One region of the Megasphaera jansseni genome, then DNA from elsewhere that is predicted to be linked to it. Evidence: riboswitches for the same ligand, from Rfam matches in the RefSeq annotation. Region 1 holds a riboswitch; the other holds the start of a gene.
What was found. A riboswitch is a leader RNA that binds a small molecule or an ion and turns the genes downstream of it on or off. The one in region 1 is predicted to bind FMN.
Positions count from the first base shown of each region.

Region 2: it holds a riboswitch for FMN, as region 1 does, so the genes downstream of both, ribD (bifunctional diaminohydroxyphosphoribosylaminopyrimidine deaminase/5-amino-6-(5-phosphoribosylamino)uracil reductase RibD) here and ACE418_RS05445 (bifunctional 3,4-dihydroxy-2-butanone-4-phosphate synthase/GTP cyclohydrolase II) in region 1, are expected to answer to the same signal.

Region 1 is NZ_JBHYRR010000010.1:30,890-38,340, forward strand. Features, by position in the region: gene hpt (hypoxanthine phosphoribosyltransferase) at 1-313, opposite strand, end outside; gene tilS (tRNA lysidine(34) synthetase TilS) at 340-1,332, opposite strand; gene ACE418_RS05425 (Ppx/GppA phosphatase family protein) at 1,329-2,252, opposite strand; gene ACE418_RS05430 (S1 domain-containing RNA-binding protein) at 2,339-2,788, opposite strand; gene ACE418_RS05435 (FtsB family cell division protein) at 2,897-3,244, opposite strand; gene ACE418_RS05440 (FAD-binding oxidoreductase) at 3,411-4,814, shown strand; FMN riboswitch at 4,867-4,998, shown strand; gene ACE418_RS05445 (bifunctional 3,4-dihydroxy-2-butanone-4-phosphate synthase/GTP cyclohydrolase II) at 5,114-6,331, shown strand; gene ACE418_RS05450 (Crp/Fnr family transcriptional regulator) at 6,526-7,188, opposite strand; gene ACE418_RS05455 (4Fe-4S binding protein) at 7,312-7,451, shown strand, end outside.
Region 2 is NZ_JBHYRR010000003.1:5,029-12,479, forward strand. Features, by position in the region: gene ACE418_RS01600 (O-antigen ligase family protein) at 1-1,085, opposite strand, end outside; gene ACE418_RS01605 (hypothetical protein) at 1,169-1,468, opposite strand; gene ACE418_RS01610 (AAA family ATPase) at 1,785-2,786, opposite strand; gene ribH (6,7-dimethyl-8-ribityllumazine synthase) at 2,888-3,352, opposite strand; gene ACE418_RS01620 (riboflavin synthase) at 3,383-4,027, opposite strand; gene ribD (bifunctional diaminohydroxyphosphoribosylaminopyrimidine deaminase/5-amino-6-(5-phosphoribosylamino)uracil reductase RibD) at 4,008-5,144, opposite strand; FMN riboswitch at 5,239-5,370, opposite strand; gene rpe (ribulose-phosphate 3-epimerase) at 5,429-6,073, opposite strand; gene rsgA (ribosome small subunit-dependent GTPase A) at 6,076-6,939, opposite strand; gene pknB (Stk1 family PASTA domain-containing Ser/Thr kinase) at 6,950-7,451, opposite strand, start outside.

The sequences.
Region 1 (7,451 bases):
CGCCGGTATCGATGATGTCTTCGACGATGAGTACATCTTTATCCTTGACGTCGTTGTCAAGGTCCTTGCGGATCTTGAGGACGCCAGACGACGTCGTCGACGAGCCATAGCTGGAACAGCTCATGAAGTCGAAGTAGACCGGGCCGTCGATGCAGCGGGCCAGGTCGGTGAAAAAGGTGACGGCCCCTTTGAGGATGCCGCACATGAGGATGGTTCTGCCGGCATAATCCTTGGTGATCTGTGCGCCCAGTTCGCGGACGCGGGCTGCGATCTGTTCTTCTGTCAATAAAATTTCTTTGATATCCTGATGCATCTTGTTTTCCTCCGTGAAAAAGTGAATTACCGCTGCCGTCCCCGACGGGGAACGGCAGGCCCCAGGCAGAGGGCTGTCCGGGTCGTATAAGCACAGGCCCGGCCGCACTGGAACTGTTTCCCAGCTCCTTTGGCGGCCAGGTCCCGTATGGTTTCAACATAATGAAAAGGCAGGTCCTGACGAGAGCCCGTCGCTTCCTGCCACAAGCGGCGGATGAGGCGCCGCTGCATGGCCAGCGGCTGGGCCAGCAGGCGTTTTTTGTCTAAAGCCGGCACGGCTCCGGGAAGGACGAGCTGCCCATAGCGCACTTTGGCAGCGTCGTCCAGAAAGGCTTCGTCAGCTCTGACGATATCGGCCAGGCGGTTCAAATCTGCCGTAATGGCCGGGTTATAGGCCTGCAGCTGCGGCAGCAGATCCAGCCGTATCCGGTTGCGGCCGTAGCGCCGGCTGTCATTGGTTTCGTCGTGACAGACCGGAAGCTGACGTTCTGCGGCATAAGCCGCCAGCTCCGCCTTGGTCAGCGTCAGGAGCGGCCGGATGATGTCGCCCCGCCGGGGAGCCATGCCGCAGAGGCCGTCGAGGCCGCTGCCGCGCAGGAGATGGAGCAGCACCGTTTCGGCCTGGTCATCGGCGTGATGGGCCACGGCAATGCGGTCGGCGCCGCAGGCCCGGGCCGTTTCCCGCAGGATGCGGTAGCGTTCGCGCCGGCCGACAGCTTCTTCGGAAGCTTTTTCCTGCCGGGCCAGGGCCGGCACGTCGACGTACTGCCAGGCAAAGCCGCAATGGCGGCGCACGGCTTCGCGCCGTACCAGGCCGACTTCCCCATCAGCAGCCTGGCGGATGCCGTGATGGACGTAGCAGGCCGTCAAAGTCAGCCTATATAACGGGGCCAGGCGGCTCAGTATATCCAGCAGGGCCAATGAATCGGGACCGCCGGAACAGGCGACGACGATGGCACTGCCCGGCTGCCACAGGCCGTGCTGCCTGCCGTAATCGTCTACGCGGCCGACGAGGGTCACGACTGGCGATCCCGGGAGTTCCAGGCCGCATCATGGAAGGAATGGCGGAAAAATACGCCTTCCATGAGATCCCGTTCGCTGACGGTGATGGCCGGGATGTGATAGCGCTGGAGAAAGGATTTGGCAATAAGCAGGCCGGCGACGATGATATCACTGCGCTTGGGCTGCAGACCCGGTACGTGGCGCCGTTCTTCCGGCGTCATGGCCTGGAGGCGTTCGATGTGGCCGCACAGGGCTTCATAGGAAACGCGATGACCTTCGACTTTCTTGGCATCATAGACGGCCAGCTGCAAATCCATCGCCGCCAAGGTCGTCAGCGTCCCGCCGACGCCGATGAGCAGGTCCGGCTGGACCTGCATGGGCAGCCATTCCTGATGACAGCGGTTTTCCAGATGGGCGACAGCCTGATGGCTCATGACTTCCCCCCGTGTGAAGCGCACAGCCCCCATGGGGTAGCTGTGGGACCAGCACAGGTCGCCGCCGCGGCCGACGGCGACTTCGCTGCTGCCGCCGCCGATGTCGATGACGGCAGCCATCACATCGGGACTGAGCGAAGCCGTGGCCCCGGTGAAACTGAGCGATGCTTCTTCCAGGCCCGAAATGGCCCGGCAGTGCCAGCCAAAGCGGGCCCGCACTTCGGCCAGGAAGGCCTGGCCGTCGACGGCTTCGCGGACGGCACTGGTCGCTACCGCACAGACCGGGACGCCTGTCAGCTGCGCTTTCCAGCCTTCCATGGCCGCAAAGGACGCTTCCATCCCTGCCGGTGACAAATGATGTGTTTCATCGATATCTTTTCCCAGCCGCGTCGTCGCCAGTTCTTTCGGCGAAAAGATCCACGTGCCCGGGACTTCCTGCCAGCCTGTCATGAGGCGCAGGGAGTTGGAGCCGATGTCGATGACTGCATACTTCTGATACTCCATATCTGCTCCTTTCCATAAACGTAAAAAGACGCTGTCTTTGTGCAACAGCGCCCTTCTTTTTTTACCTTCCGCTATTCAATACGCACTCAATCAGCATGGCGCGCACCGCGGCCGCCGCGTTTCGATTCCGTATTGCGCTTCAAATCCATCAGGCGTTCATCGCTTTCCTTCAGGAATTTGCTGAGCCGGTCTTCAAAAGACAGCGAGCCCGACGAACGGCGCGAATCAAAGCCGTTATGCTGGCGGAATTCATGTTTCTGCCGAAAATCGCGTTTCGGGCGGAATTCTTTCTTTTCCGGCGCCGGCTGGGTCTGTTTGATAGACAGGGCGATCTTTCCCTTATCGTCTACAGACAACACTTTGACGTTGACCTTGTCTCGAACTTTCAAAAAATCATTTACATCTTTGACATACTCATTAGCGACTTCAGAAATATGTACAAGACCTACTTTCTTATCCGGAAGCTCTACGAATGCGCCAAATTTTGTGATTCCTGTAACGGTACCTTCCATCACACTGCCTACTTCGATTGTCATGCTGTTTTAATTTCCTCCTTGTAATATCAGCATTACTGCTAAACGTATACAGCCATTATACTCATAAATGCCAAAAAATTCAATCATCAAAATACAAAATATAGGGAATCACGGCTTATAGGGAATTTCATCGGGCTTGGCCAGGCCGAACTGTTCGCGCGCTTCCCGGGCGATTTCATCGGGATCGTTCAGCTTGTCACGCCGTTCCCGGAGCCGGAGATTTTCGTCGCGCAAGGTCTGTTCCTGCTGCAGGGTCTGATTCATGTCATCATGGATTTCCCACAGCCGGTAGAGGCGGACGCCGATGAGATAGAAGCCGGCGACGACGATGGCTATGAGGATAAGATTGTACCAGCTTATCTGCCGGAGCCGGATGAGCAGCCCTGAACGGCGCTTCCTGGGAACCTTGCGGCGCTTCTTCCTGCGCCGAGGCTGGCGATACTGCTTGGTTTCCACCCAATCACCCTTTCTAAAGAATAAGAGACTGAAAAAAGTCTTACTCTATAGTATACCGTGCTTTGATGGCAAGATAAAGTTTTTTTGTAAAATTCCTTTTAAAATAAGCAGTAGTTATATATAATAGAGGCACGACATTTGTATCTTATTCCGAGGGGGAACCTTTATGCACTATGAAAAAATAACGACAGAAATCCTGGAAAAATTAAAGGCCATCGTCGGCCCGAAAGACGTCGTCACCGACGCCGATGCCATGCAGCCCTATTCCCATGACGAAGTGACCGACCCGGCTTATCACCACATGCCCGAAGCCGTCGTCTTTGCCGAAACGGCCCAGCAGGTCAGCGCCATCATCAAGCTGGCCAACGCCTGCCACTTCCCTGTCGTCCCCCGCGGGGCCGGCACGGGCCTGGCTTGCGGCGCCGTCCCGGAATACGGCGGCATCGTCTTGTCGCTGGAAAAGATGAACAAGATCCTGGAAATCAATGAAGACGGTCTCTATGCCGTCGTCGAACCGGGCGTGCGCACGTCGGACCTGCAGGAAGCAGCGGAAAAGAAAGGTCTCTTCTACGCCGGCGACCCGTGCAGCGGTGATTCGTGCTTCATCGGCGGCAACATCGCCACCAATGCCGGCGGCAACCGGGCCGTCAAATACGGGACGACGCGCCACCAGGTATACAGCGTGGAAGTCGTCAATCCTACCGGGCGCATCGTCAACCTCGGCGCGCGCCTGCAGAAACAGTCGACAGGCTATTCCCTGGACCAGCTGGTCATCGGCTCCGAGGGGACGCTGGGCATCATCACCAAGGCGACGCTGAAGCTCCTGCCCAAGCCGAAATACGCCCTCGACCTGCTGGCCATCTTCGACGACCGCCGCCAGGCAATGGGCGTCGTCACCAAGATCATCAAGGCCGGCATCACGCCGACGTGCGTCGAATTCATGGACAACATCACCATCAAATCCGTCGAAAAATACCTCAATGAAAGCCTCCAGGGCAGCGACAACGGCAACTACGTCATCGTCGAAGTCGAAGGGACCAGTGACGACGACCTGGACGACAAGGCCGTCGTCCTCGACGAAGTCTGCACGGAAAACGGGGCATCGTCGGTCCTCGTCGCCGACCACAACAAGATCTGGCAGGCCCGCAAGGCCTTTGCCGAAGCCGTCCGTGCCGAAAGCCTCATCGTCTGCAAAGAAGACGTCGTCGTCCCGGTTGACCAGGAAGCGGCCCTCCTCGATGAAATCCTGCGCCTGGCCAAGAAATATCATTTAGTCACCCGCATCGCCAGTCATGCCGGCGACGGCAACATCCACCTGAACATCCTCAAAAACGAAGACGCTACCTATGAAGACTGGGACCAGCGGGTCAAGGCCAACCAGCAGGAACTGTACAAGTTCATCTATGCCCACGGCGGCCGCCTGTCCGGCGAACACGGCATCGGCTACAAGCGCAAGCACTTGATGGAAGAATTCACCGATCCGGGCGAACTGGAAATGATGAAAGCCATCAAGAAGGCCCTCGATCCGAACGACATCCTCAACCCGGGGAAAATCTTCGACGTCGACTAACTTGCAAAAATCGCTGCTACCGTGTATAATACATAACAGAACTGAATAAAACGTATATCTTCAGGGCAGGGTGAAATTCCCGATCGGCGGTATAGTCCGCGAACGCTACGGCGTAGGAGCCATTGGCTCGTGATTTGGTGCAATTCCAAAACCGACAGTATAGTCTGGATGGAAGAAGATGTGGCGTGCTGTCTTTTCAGCGTGCCTTTCCTTGCATGTCAAAGCCCTGTGCCTTACCGCCAGGGCTTTTTAAGTACCACCAAACTATCAACAATACAGACTTTAAGGAGGTCTTTATTTTGACTACAGAAAAACGCAAATTCAACACCATCGAAGAAGCATTGGAAGAATTACAGGCCGGCCACGTCATCATCGTCACCGATGACCCGGACCGCGAAAACGAAGGCGACTTCATCTGCGCCGCCCAGTACTGCACGACAGAAAACATGAACTTCATGGCCAGCCACGGCAAGGGCCTGATCTGCATGCCCATGAGCATCGAATACGCCCATAAGCTCGGCCTGCCCCAGATGGTCAGCGAAAATACAGATAACCACGAAACGGCCTTCACCGTTTCCATCGACCACGTCGACACGACGACGGGTATCTCCGCTGTCGAACGCGCCCTGACAGCCCGCAAATGTGCTGAAGAATCGGCTCGTCCCGAAGATTTCCGCCGTCCTGGCCACAACTTCCCCCTCGTCGCCAAACGCGGCGGCGTCCTGACTCGCAACGGCCATACAGAAGCTACGGTCGACCTCCTGCGCCTGGCAGGCCTCAAACAGGTCGGCCTGTGCTGCGAAATCATGGCCGATGACGGCACGATGATGCGCACACCGGACCTCTGGAAAATCGCCGATGAATACGGCCTGAAATTCATCACCATCCACGATCTCCAGAACTACTGCCGCCGCCACGATAAACACGTCATCCGCGAAGCCGTCGCCAAGATGCCGACGAAATACGGCGATTTCAAGATCTACGGCTACGTCAACGACCTGACCGGTGAACACCACGTCGCCCTGGTCAAAGGGGAAATCGGCGACGGTAAGAACCTCTTGTGCCGCGTCCATTCCGAATGCCTCACAGGCGACGTCTTCGGCTCCCGCCGCTGCGACTGCGGTGAACAGCTGGCAGCAGCCCTCACGCAGATCAACGCCGAAGGCCGGGGCATCCTTCTCTACATGCGCCAGGAAGGCCGCGGCATCGGCCTCATCAACAAACTCAAAGCCTATGTCCTCCAGGAACAGGGCTATGACACAGTAGAAGCCAACGAAAAACTCGGCTTCGCTCCGGATCTGCGCGAATACTGGATCGGTGCCCAGATCCTTCAGGACATGGGCGCTAAAGAAATCCGCCTGCTCACCAACAACCCGGAAAAAATCTACGGCCTCGAAGGCTTCGGCGTCGAAATCGTAGAACGCGTCCCCATCGAAATGAAACCGCAGAAATTCGACGAATTCTACTTGGAAACGAAAAAGAATAAAATGGGCCACATCCTCCCCCATTTGCATTAAAAGCGAGGAAAAAAGGCGCTGTCCCATGAAGACAGCGCCTTTTTTAGTGGTTAGTGGTTAGTGGTTAGTGGTTAGTGGCTCTCCTTATAGGAGAGCTGTCAGCGAAGCTGACTGAGAGGTTGCTCTTTCAGCATGTGGTTCGTAGTTCGTAGGGGCCGTCCTGTAAAGGCGGCCCGCCATTTTCCTTAATGGTTCTATTGCAGCAAAGTGAATTTGTCCTTATGGTAATCGATGAGGCCTTCTTTTTTCATCTTGCTCAGTTCGGCCGACAAGGCACTGCGGTCGACGGAGAGGAAGTCGGCCATCTGCTGGCGGTTGAAGGGCAGGATGAAGGTGGACTTCCCTTTTTTCCGGGCCAGGTCGGACAAATAGAGCATGATTTTCTGGCGCGTCGAGCGCTGGGTCAGGTAGCGTATCTTTTCCGTAAGGAGGCGGTTCTTTTCAGACATCAGGGCCAGGAGATTGCCCATGAAACGGGCCTGAGCCGGTGTCAGGACCTGACCGGCATGGAGGACGTTGCCGACATAGATCTGCATGATGACCGTATCCGCTGCGGCGACGACATCGACTGTCGCCGGCGAGTCGGGCAGACAGGCAAAGGCTTCGCCGAAAAAGAAGCCTGCCGGAATCTGGGAAAGGATATTGCGGTTCCCCCAGTAATCTTCCTGGATGATGTGGACCGCCCCTTCCAGGACCAGGCCGATATAGGGGACGGCATCGCCGGAATAAAAGAGGAATTCTCCTTTCTCATATTTCTTCTTACGCACCTTCAAGCGCTGCAAGAGCGGCAGGACATCGGCTTCGGCCACGCCGTGGAAAAGCGGCGACGTTTCAATGAGGGACAGATATTGTTCCATGGAAAGACCTCCCAAGAAAAGATAATAGTTGGAAAAACAACAGCCAATTCTCGCTCCATAGGGTATACTAAGACCATAAAGGTCCCAAACCAGTTTGATTCATGTAACACGATGGAGGAAATTATGATACGTAAAATTATACAGATTGATTCGGAAAAATGCAATGGCTGCGGCGCCTGCGCCACGGCCTGTCACGAAGGGGCTATCGCCATGGTCGACGGCAAGGCCCGCCTCATGCGCGATGATTATTGCGACGGTCTGGG
Region 2 (7,451 bases), on a different contig from region 1:
AGCATAGCATAAACATAATAATTATCTGGTCTTTCATCTATCTTCTTTATTAAAAACACCATACTCCCTAAACTAAAAATTAAGTAGCCTATTCCCCCTACTGTTCCAGACATAGAAAAAAATGATACTGTATTATTATGTGGGAAAGGCAAAGTCGGTTCTTTAGCTTGAGGTAATATATAGTGTTGTTGATATTCCTTTTGCCAATTTCCCATCCCAATACCAAATAATTTATGATCATCCCACATATGGAATGTCGATTGTAATAATAAAAGCCTTTCCTGATCATAAGGCCGATGGGCGACATGCAATGTAATAAATATACTACCTACAGCAAAAACAATTAATATGGTAAAAAAAAGAAACAACTTCTTTATCAACCGAAAAGAATATTTATTTTGGAATATCCATAATAATAAAACAGTTAAGAAGCCCACTCCGCAGGCCGCGATTCCACCTCTGGATTGAGTTGCCAACAATGCAACAAATAACCCAAACGCTGCAATAAGTAAAATCATAAAAGTAATAAAATAAGCAGGATGCTTTTTTCTAAATTTACTAAAATGATAAAGGGATAAACTAAAGAATGGAAGTATTATTTCTAAAGCCATGGCAAATCGATTTGCAGCACTGAATGAAACAGATACTCGCTCAGTAAATACCAAATTTCCAAGCGAAATGACTTGTATCAAATAATACAATCCAGCTATCAAAATTCCAATTTGAATAAAAGCAACATACTTCGAATCAAGAGTTAAAAGGAAGAATAAAATCCAAAGAGGTAAAGAAAATAAAATATAATTAAATGTATACTTTATAGAGCTTTCCAATCCTAGCCCTATAGCCGCAAAAATTAATGAAATTACAAAAATTAAATAAAGTGCAACAAAGCCATCTCTTCTAAATATGTATTTTCTATGCATTCTATATTTTTTTAAATAGGCTGCAAACAAAAATATACTTAAAATACCAAGTGTAATATTATATGTTGCAGTGGAGATATTACCGAATAAAGAAAAACTATACAAAATCAATATACATCCTAATCCATATTGCTTCAAAGCTAATGGAAATTGTGACTCCATTAAAATTCAATCCCTTCTTATTGTCAGTATTCGAATACATTCGTTCCAATAAAATATAGAAAAACTGCATATTACCTTAGATACTACAATCTTTTCGTCATCAAAGATATCATTTTTTCTTTTTTAGCACTACCATGATTTATGTGCTTTGAAAGTGGCTCTATACAGCTATGGATTAATTTCTCATCAGCATTTCGAATTACTTCTTGATATCTATCTTTTTCTCTATCAATCAGTCGATAATATTTATTAAATTCACCAGTTTTTATACAAAGGTCATCTCCAATTCTTACTTCAAGTTTAACATGCCTATTATGACTACAATTTTTATTTTTTAGCTTAACTTCCACAAATTCGTGTAGTCCTACATTTTCTTCATCCATTAAATTCACTGCCTCTTTGACCATCCTATTTACGGATTATGGCTATTTTCTACATTTTTATCTATCTGATACGCGTGATAACTACGTTACATTGTACCATATCCCCCGGTCAAAGTACAGCCAACCCGCATCCTTCCTAGTATGGGCACTACTAAATACAACGTAGCAGGCCATCTTGCCATTTATTCATCACATTTTTAACTTTCTTGCAGGAAACTCACTATATTGTTGATTCCAATCTCGTATAGTCCACACATGCACTTCATCAATGAGTTTCTCACCGCTATTAATTTATTTCTGCAACACAAAGGGCAGCTTATCTGCTTTTTCCCATATAGATTTCATCCATAAGCTTTTCAAACGCAGTTACAATCGTATTATGTTGGAGGTCACTAAATTTTTTCTGTTGTTCATCGTATACTAATCCATCCTCTTTCTTGTACAGCGAGTGAAAAAGCACTTTATCCGTATCCTTGGCACGGATTTCGATATATTTAGCCAAAATATAGCTATGTGTACTGATGAGGATTTGTACATGCTGCCTGGAAAGGGCTAAAAGGCAATCGGCAATGACCGGCAAAAATTCAGGGTTTAAATTGGCTTCCGGTTCATCCCATAAAAGTACGGTATTTTCTGTAATAGTTTCATTCATTAATAGTTGCCAAAGAATTCCAATTTTTTTAAATCCTTCCGCTTCCAATTCAAAATTGATTTTCTGCCCATTTTTTTTGACAATGTAAAATTCGTCATTGTCAATCGCAATGGTCCCGTTAATCAATGGTTCTAACAGCGGCAAAATATTCTTTGCCAATGCAGACGGTTTCTTAAGCCCCCAACGCCCGGCACATTCGATACTATCCAACAAGGTCTTATCAAAGGGAAAGTCATTATACTTATGCGCCATTGCTAACAGCCCTCGCGAGTGGGTCAGCATATCTTTTACTGGTAAATAAACGGCATTGATTTTTTGGGTGAAAAGGCTATTCTCATAGGATATGGTCTGTACACCGGCATCATCAGATTCCAAAAGATGATGGGGTATGATTTTAGTCTCCTGATCCGTACTAGCAAGAGAAAAATGGCATACTTTCTGCTTTTTATCCCTTGCCAATGATTTTGTCTTAGCGTTTAGCTGGAAACAAGCCTGGAAATTTTCACGATGGTCTGCAGTCAATTCGCAACACCCATATACCGCTTTTAACAGCTGCGTCTTCCCCGTTCCATTAGCTCCAATGAATACATTTATATTCGGCGACAAAGAAATTTTTCCATCCGAAAAAACTGAAAAGTTTTCCATATGAATTTCATATAAAGCCATGACTTATCACCCCTGTCATCTGATTGAACATCGGTTTATAGCAAGGGCTGCCTTTCCCAGCATCCGCCTGGAGAGACAGCCCTTTGTGATTTCGCTTGCTTTTATAATTCTTTGATGAGGTTGACCATTTCGATGGCGCTGGTAGCGACGTCGAAGCCTTTGTTGCCGGCTTTTGTGCCAGCCCGTTCGATGGCCTGTTCGATGTTTTCGGTCGTGATGACGCCGAACATGATGGGGATGCCCGTTTTGAGGGATGCCTGGGCAATGCCTTTGGCCGATTCGCCGCAGACGAGGTCATAGTGGCTGGTAGCCCCACGGATGACGGCACCGAGGCAGATGACGGCGTCGTATTTGCCCGATTCAGCCATTTTCTGGGCGATCAGGGGGATTTCAAAGGCGCCCGGGACCCAGGCTGTCGTAATGTCTGCGTCGTCGACGCCATGACGATGGAGAGCGTCGTAAGCGCCGCCGAGGAGCTTGCTGCAGATGAATTCGTTGAAACGTGCGACGACGATACCGAATTTCGCACCAGAACCGATTAATTTACCTTCTTTGACTTGTACCATTGTAAAACACTCCTATTCTGAAATATTATCTTAAAATCCATTTTCCAGCAGTTTTTCCATCGTCAGGCCCGAAGACGCCGGCGACGGATGACCGACTGTGAAGCTATGGACATATTTCCCGATGACATCGGTTTCCAAGTTGACGATAGCGCCCGGATGTTTATCCATGAGGGTCGTATTGGCCATGGTATGGGGAATGATGGAAACGGAAAATTGGCTGCTGCCGACGGATACGACGGTCAGGCTGATGCCATCGATGGTGATAGAACCCTTTTCGACGATGAACGGTTCCATTTCCTTGGGGATGGAAATGGTGATGACCCGGGCAATGCCGTCGGTAGCGATGCGGGCGACGTGGCCGATGCCGTCGATGTGGCCGCTGACGATGTGACCGCCCAGGCGGCCGCCGACCTGCATGGCCCGTTCGAGATTGACCTTGGAACCGCTCTTGATGGTGCTGAACGACGAGCGGCGCATGGTTTCATGCATGACGTCAGCTGAAAAGGTCGAGTCCGTCATATCCGTGACGGTCAGGCAAACACCATTGACAGCGATGCTGTCGCCGAGCTGCGTGCCTTCTAATACTTTATGTGCCTGAATGGTCAGGCGGATGGAATCGGGGCGGCGGTCCATATGGGCAATCGTCCCCAGTTCCTCAATGATGCCAGTGAACATAGGCGCCCTCCCTGTTGGCATTATATGCCGTAATCAATACATTATTATCATGGAGTTCTGCCGAATCGTAGACCAGCGGCAGGCATTCATCGAGCTCATCGACGCCATAGCCGCCGACAGACGGCAGGGCACCGGTCCCGCCGATGACCTTGTCCCCCATGAAGGCATAAATCTTATCGACCAGGCGGGCATCGAAGAAGCTGCCCTGGATGGTACTGCCGCCTTCGACGAGGATGCTGGTCAGCCCTTCGTCATGCAGGAGCTGTAAGGCGTCGGGCAGGTAGATGGTCTTGCCATCCTGAAGCGGGGCCAGGATGATGCGCACGCCAGCTTCTTTCAGGGCTTTCATCTTTTCTACCGGGCACAGCGACGTCGTGACGACAATCGTCTGCGTCGTCTTATCGGTGACGACGAGGGAGTTCAGCGGCGTCCGCCCTTGGGTATCGAGGACGATGCGCACGGGCTGGTGCGGCGCGTCCTGACCGGGCCGTTCAATGCGGCTGGTCAGGAGCGGATTGTCGGTCAGGACCGTGTTGATGCCGACTAAGATGCCGTCATAGATGGAGCGCAGGTAGTGGCCATAGCTGCGGGCCCATTCGTTGGTGATCCACTGGGATTTCCCCGTCCGCGAAGCCGTGCGGCCATCGAGGCTCTGGGCCAGTTTGATGGCGATGAACGGCTTCTGGACCATCATGTTCTTGATGAAGACTTCGTTGAGCTGTGCCGCTTCCTTCGACAGGAGTCCGACTTCGACGGCGATGCCGGCTTTGCGCAAGATAGCCGCACCCTTGCCAGCTACTAAGGGGTTGGGGTCGAGCATGGCCATGACGACTTTGCCGACGCCTTTTTCGACAAGGGTCCGAGCACAAGGCGGCGTTCTCCCGTAATGAGCACAAGGTTCGAGGGTCACATAGACCGTAGCTCCCTTCGCCCGTTCGCCAGCTTCACGCAATGCCCATACTTCGGCATGAGGCGTGCCGGCCTTATGATGGTATCCCGTACCGACGATTTCGCCATCCTTGACGATGACGCAGCCGACGGCAGGATTAGGTGTCGTATAGCCCAGGGCGGTCTTTGCCAGCTCCAGGGCTTTTTTCATATACTCTGCCGGTTCCAATGTATTCCTTCCCTTCTATTCGGATTTCGCAAGATAAAAAAAGGCTATGGACGTAAGATTCCCATAGCCTTTTGAGCGCAACAAAAACACAATCTGTCGTCTTTTCCCATCCAGACTGTACTGTCGGTACCGAAATTGCATCGGTTCAACCCTTGCGGGTTAGCGGACTGTCACCGCCGGTCAGGAATTGAAAGCGCCGCTTTCTCACCTTGCCTCAAAGACTATCCTTATTCATTTGAACTACATGTATGATTTTAGCACATGAAAAGAAGAAATACAAGTCCTTATCGCAAGGACGCGATGGCAGCGGCCCGGTCCTCTGCGCCGAAGACGGCACTGCCTGCGACGAGGAAGGTGGCACCGGCGTCTTTGACAGCCTGGACCGTCTTGGCGTTGACGCCGCCGTCGACTTCGATGACGGCTGTCGTATTGCCAGCCTGTTCCAGGAGGGCTTTGGCCTGGCGGATCTTATCGACGGCATAAGGGATGAACTTCTGGCCGCCGAAGCCAGGGTTGACGCTCATGATGAGGATCATATCCAGCTGCCCGGCAATGCAGGACAAGGTCGATACCGGGGTCGCCGGGTTGAGGGCAACGCCGCCTTTCATGCCGGCTTCGTGGATCTGCTGCAGGACCCGGTCGAGATGGGTGCAGGCTTCCTGGTGGACAGTCACGTACTGGACGCCGGCAGCAGCCAGGCCGTCGATATAGGTTTCCGGATGTTCTACCATGAGGTGGGCATCAAAGGGCAGCTGGGTACAGCTACGCAGGGCCTTGACGACGGGGACGCCAAAGGTGAGGTTGGGCACGAAATGGCCGTCCATCAAGTCGAGATGGATACAATCTGCCCCCTTCCGTTCGACGTCCTGAATGTCTTCAGCCAGGCGGGAGAAGTCCGCCGATAATATAGATGAGCAAATGGTTACCATGACTATCGTTTCCTTTCTGCAATGGAAGTGAGTATCTTACAGTACGTTTCATACCGTTCTTTCTGGATATGGCCGTCGGCGACGGCCTGTTTGACCGTACAGTCCGGTTCGGACAAATGGAGGCACGACGAGAACTTGCAGCCGCCGCTGTAGGGCAGCATGTCCGGGAAGAGGCGCAGGACCTCCTTCGGGTCGAGGTGCTCGAAATCGAGAGAGCTGAATCCCGGCGTGTCGACGACGTACGTATCGCTGTCGAGGCGCATGATTTCCGAATGGCGTGTCGTATGGCGGCCGCGCTTAATCTTTTCGCTGACGGCGCCGACGGACAAGTCTTTCCGGCCCAGAATCCGGGACAACAGGCTCGACTTGCCGACGCCTGACGGGCCGGCAAAGGCCGTCATGCGGTGCGGCAAAAGATTCTGCAGCGTATCGAGGCCTTCGCCGGTCTTGGCCGACACGAGATAGACGTCGTAGCCGCAGCGTTCATAAAAGGCCTTATAGGATTCGGCCGTCTCCCGGTCCAAATCGCACTTATTGAAGCACAGCGTCGGATGGATGCCGCCGTATTCACAGGTCATGAGCATCTTATCAACGAGGAACTGGTTCGGGTCCGGCGACTGGGCCGCCATGATGACCAGCAGCTGGTCGATATTGGCTACGGCCGGCCGGCGTATCTGGTTGCGCCGGGGCAGCAGGGCTTCGATGACGCCCTTGTCCTGGCCCAGTTCGGTGATTTCCAGCTCGTCGCCGACGAGGATCTTCGCTTTCAGCAATTTGCCGCGGCGCCGGCACTCGATGAGCCCTTCCCGGCCGACATCGACGTAATAATAGCCGTTATAGTTCTTGATGACGCGTCCTTTTGTCATGTTCCTCCCCTTAGATATACTGGTCCTGTACTAACGAATTGTTGATGTATACTTTGACTCTCGTCTTGCCCGTGCCGCTGACGCTCTTCGAGATGTTGTCGCCGCCGGCCTGATTGCGGTCATAGACGACGCGCGAACCATTGTCGTCGGATACGACAATTTGGACGTGCTGGCTGGAAGCGCCAGACGGTACGCTGATGTTGACTTTCCCGTAATGCGGCGTCCCGGCCGGTTCCTGGTTATTGGCACTGCCGTCAGAACTACTGGAGCTGCTCTGCTGCGAGCTCTGGCTGCTCTGGGACGACGGATATTCAACGGACAAGTTGACGACCTTGCCATCTTCCGAGGTCTGACCCGTGACGACAGCCTGGGAGCTGTCTTTCGACGAATCGAGGTTGGACACGCTGCCGACGGAATAGCCGGCGCTTTCCAAGGCTTTCACAGCCGCGTCGAGGGTCATGCCGCTCGTATTGGGCGCTTCATTCTTGGCCGCTTCCGCTTCTTTTTCGGCT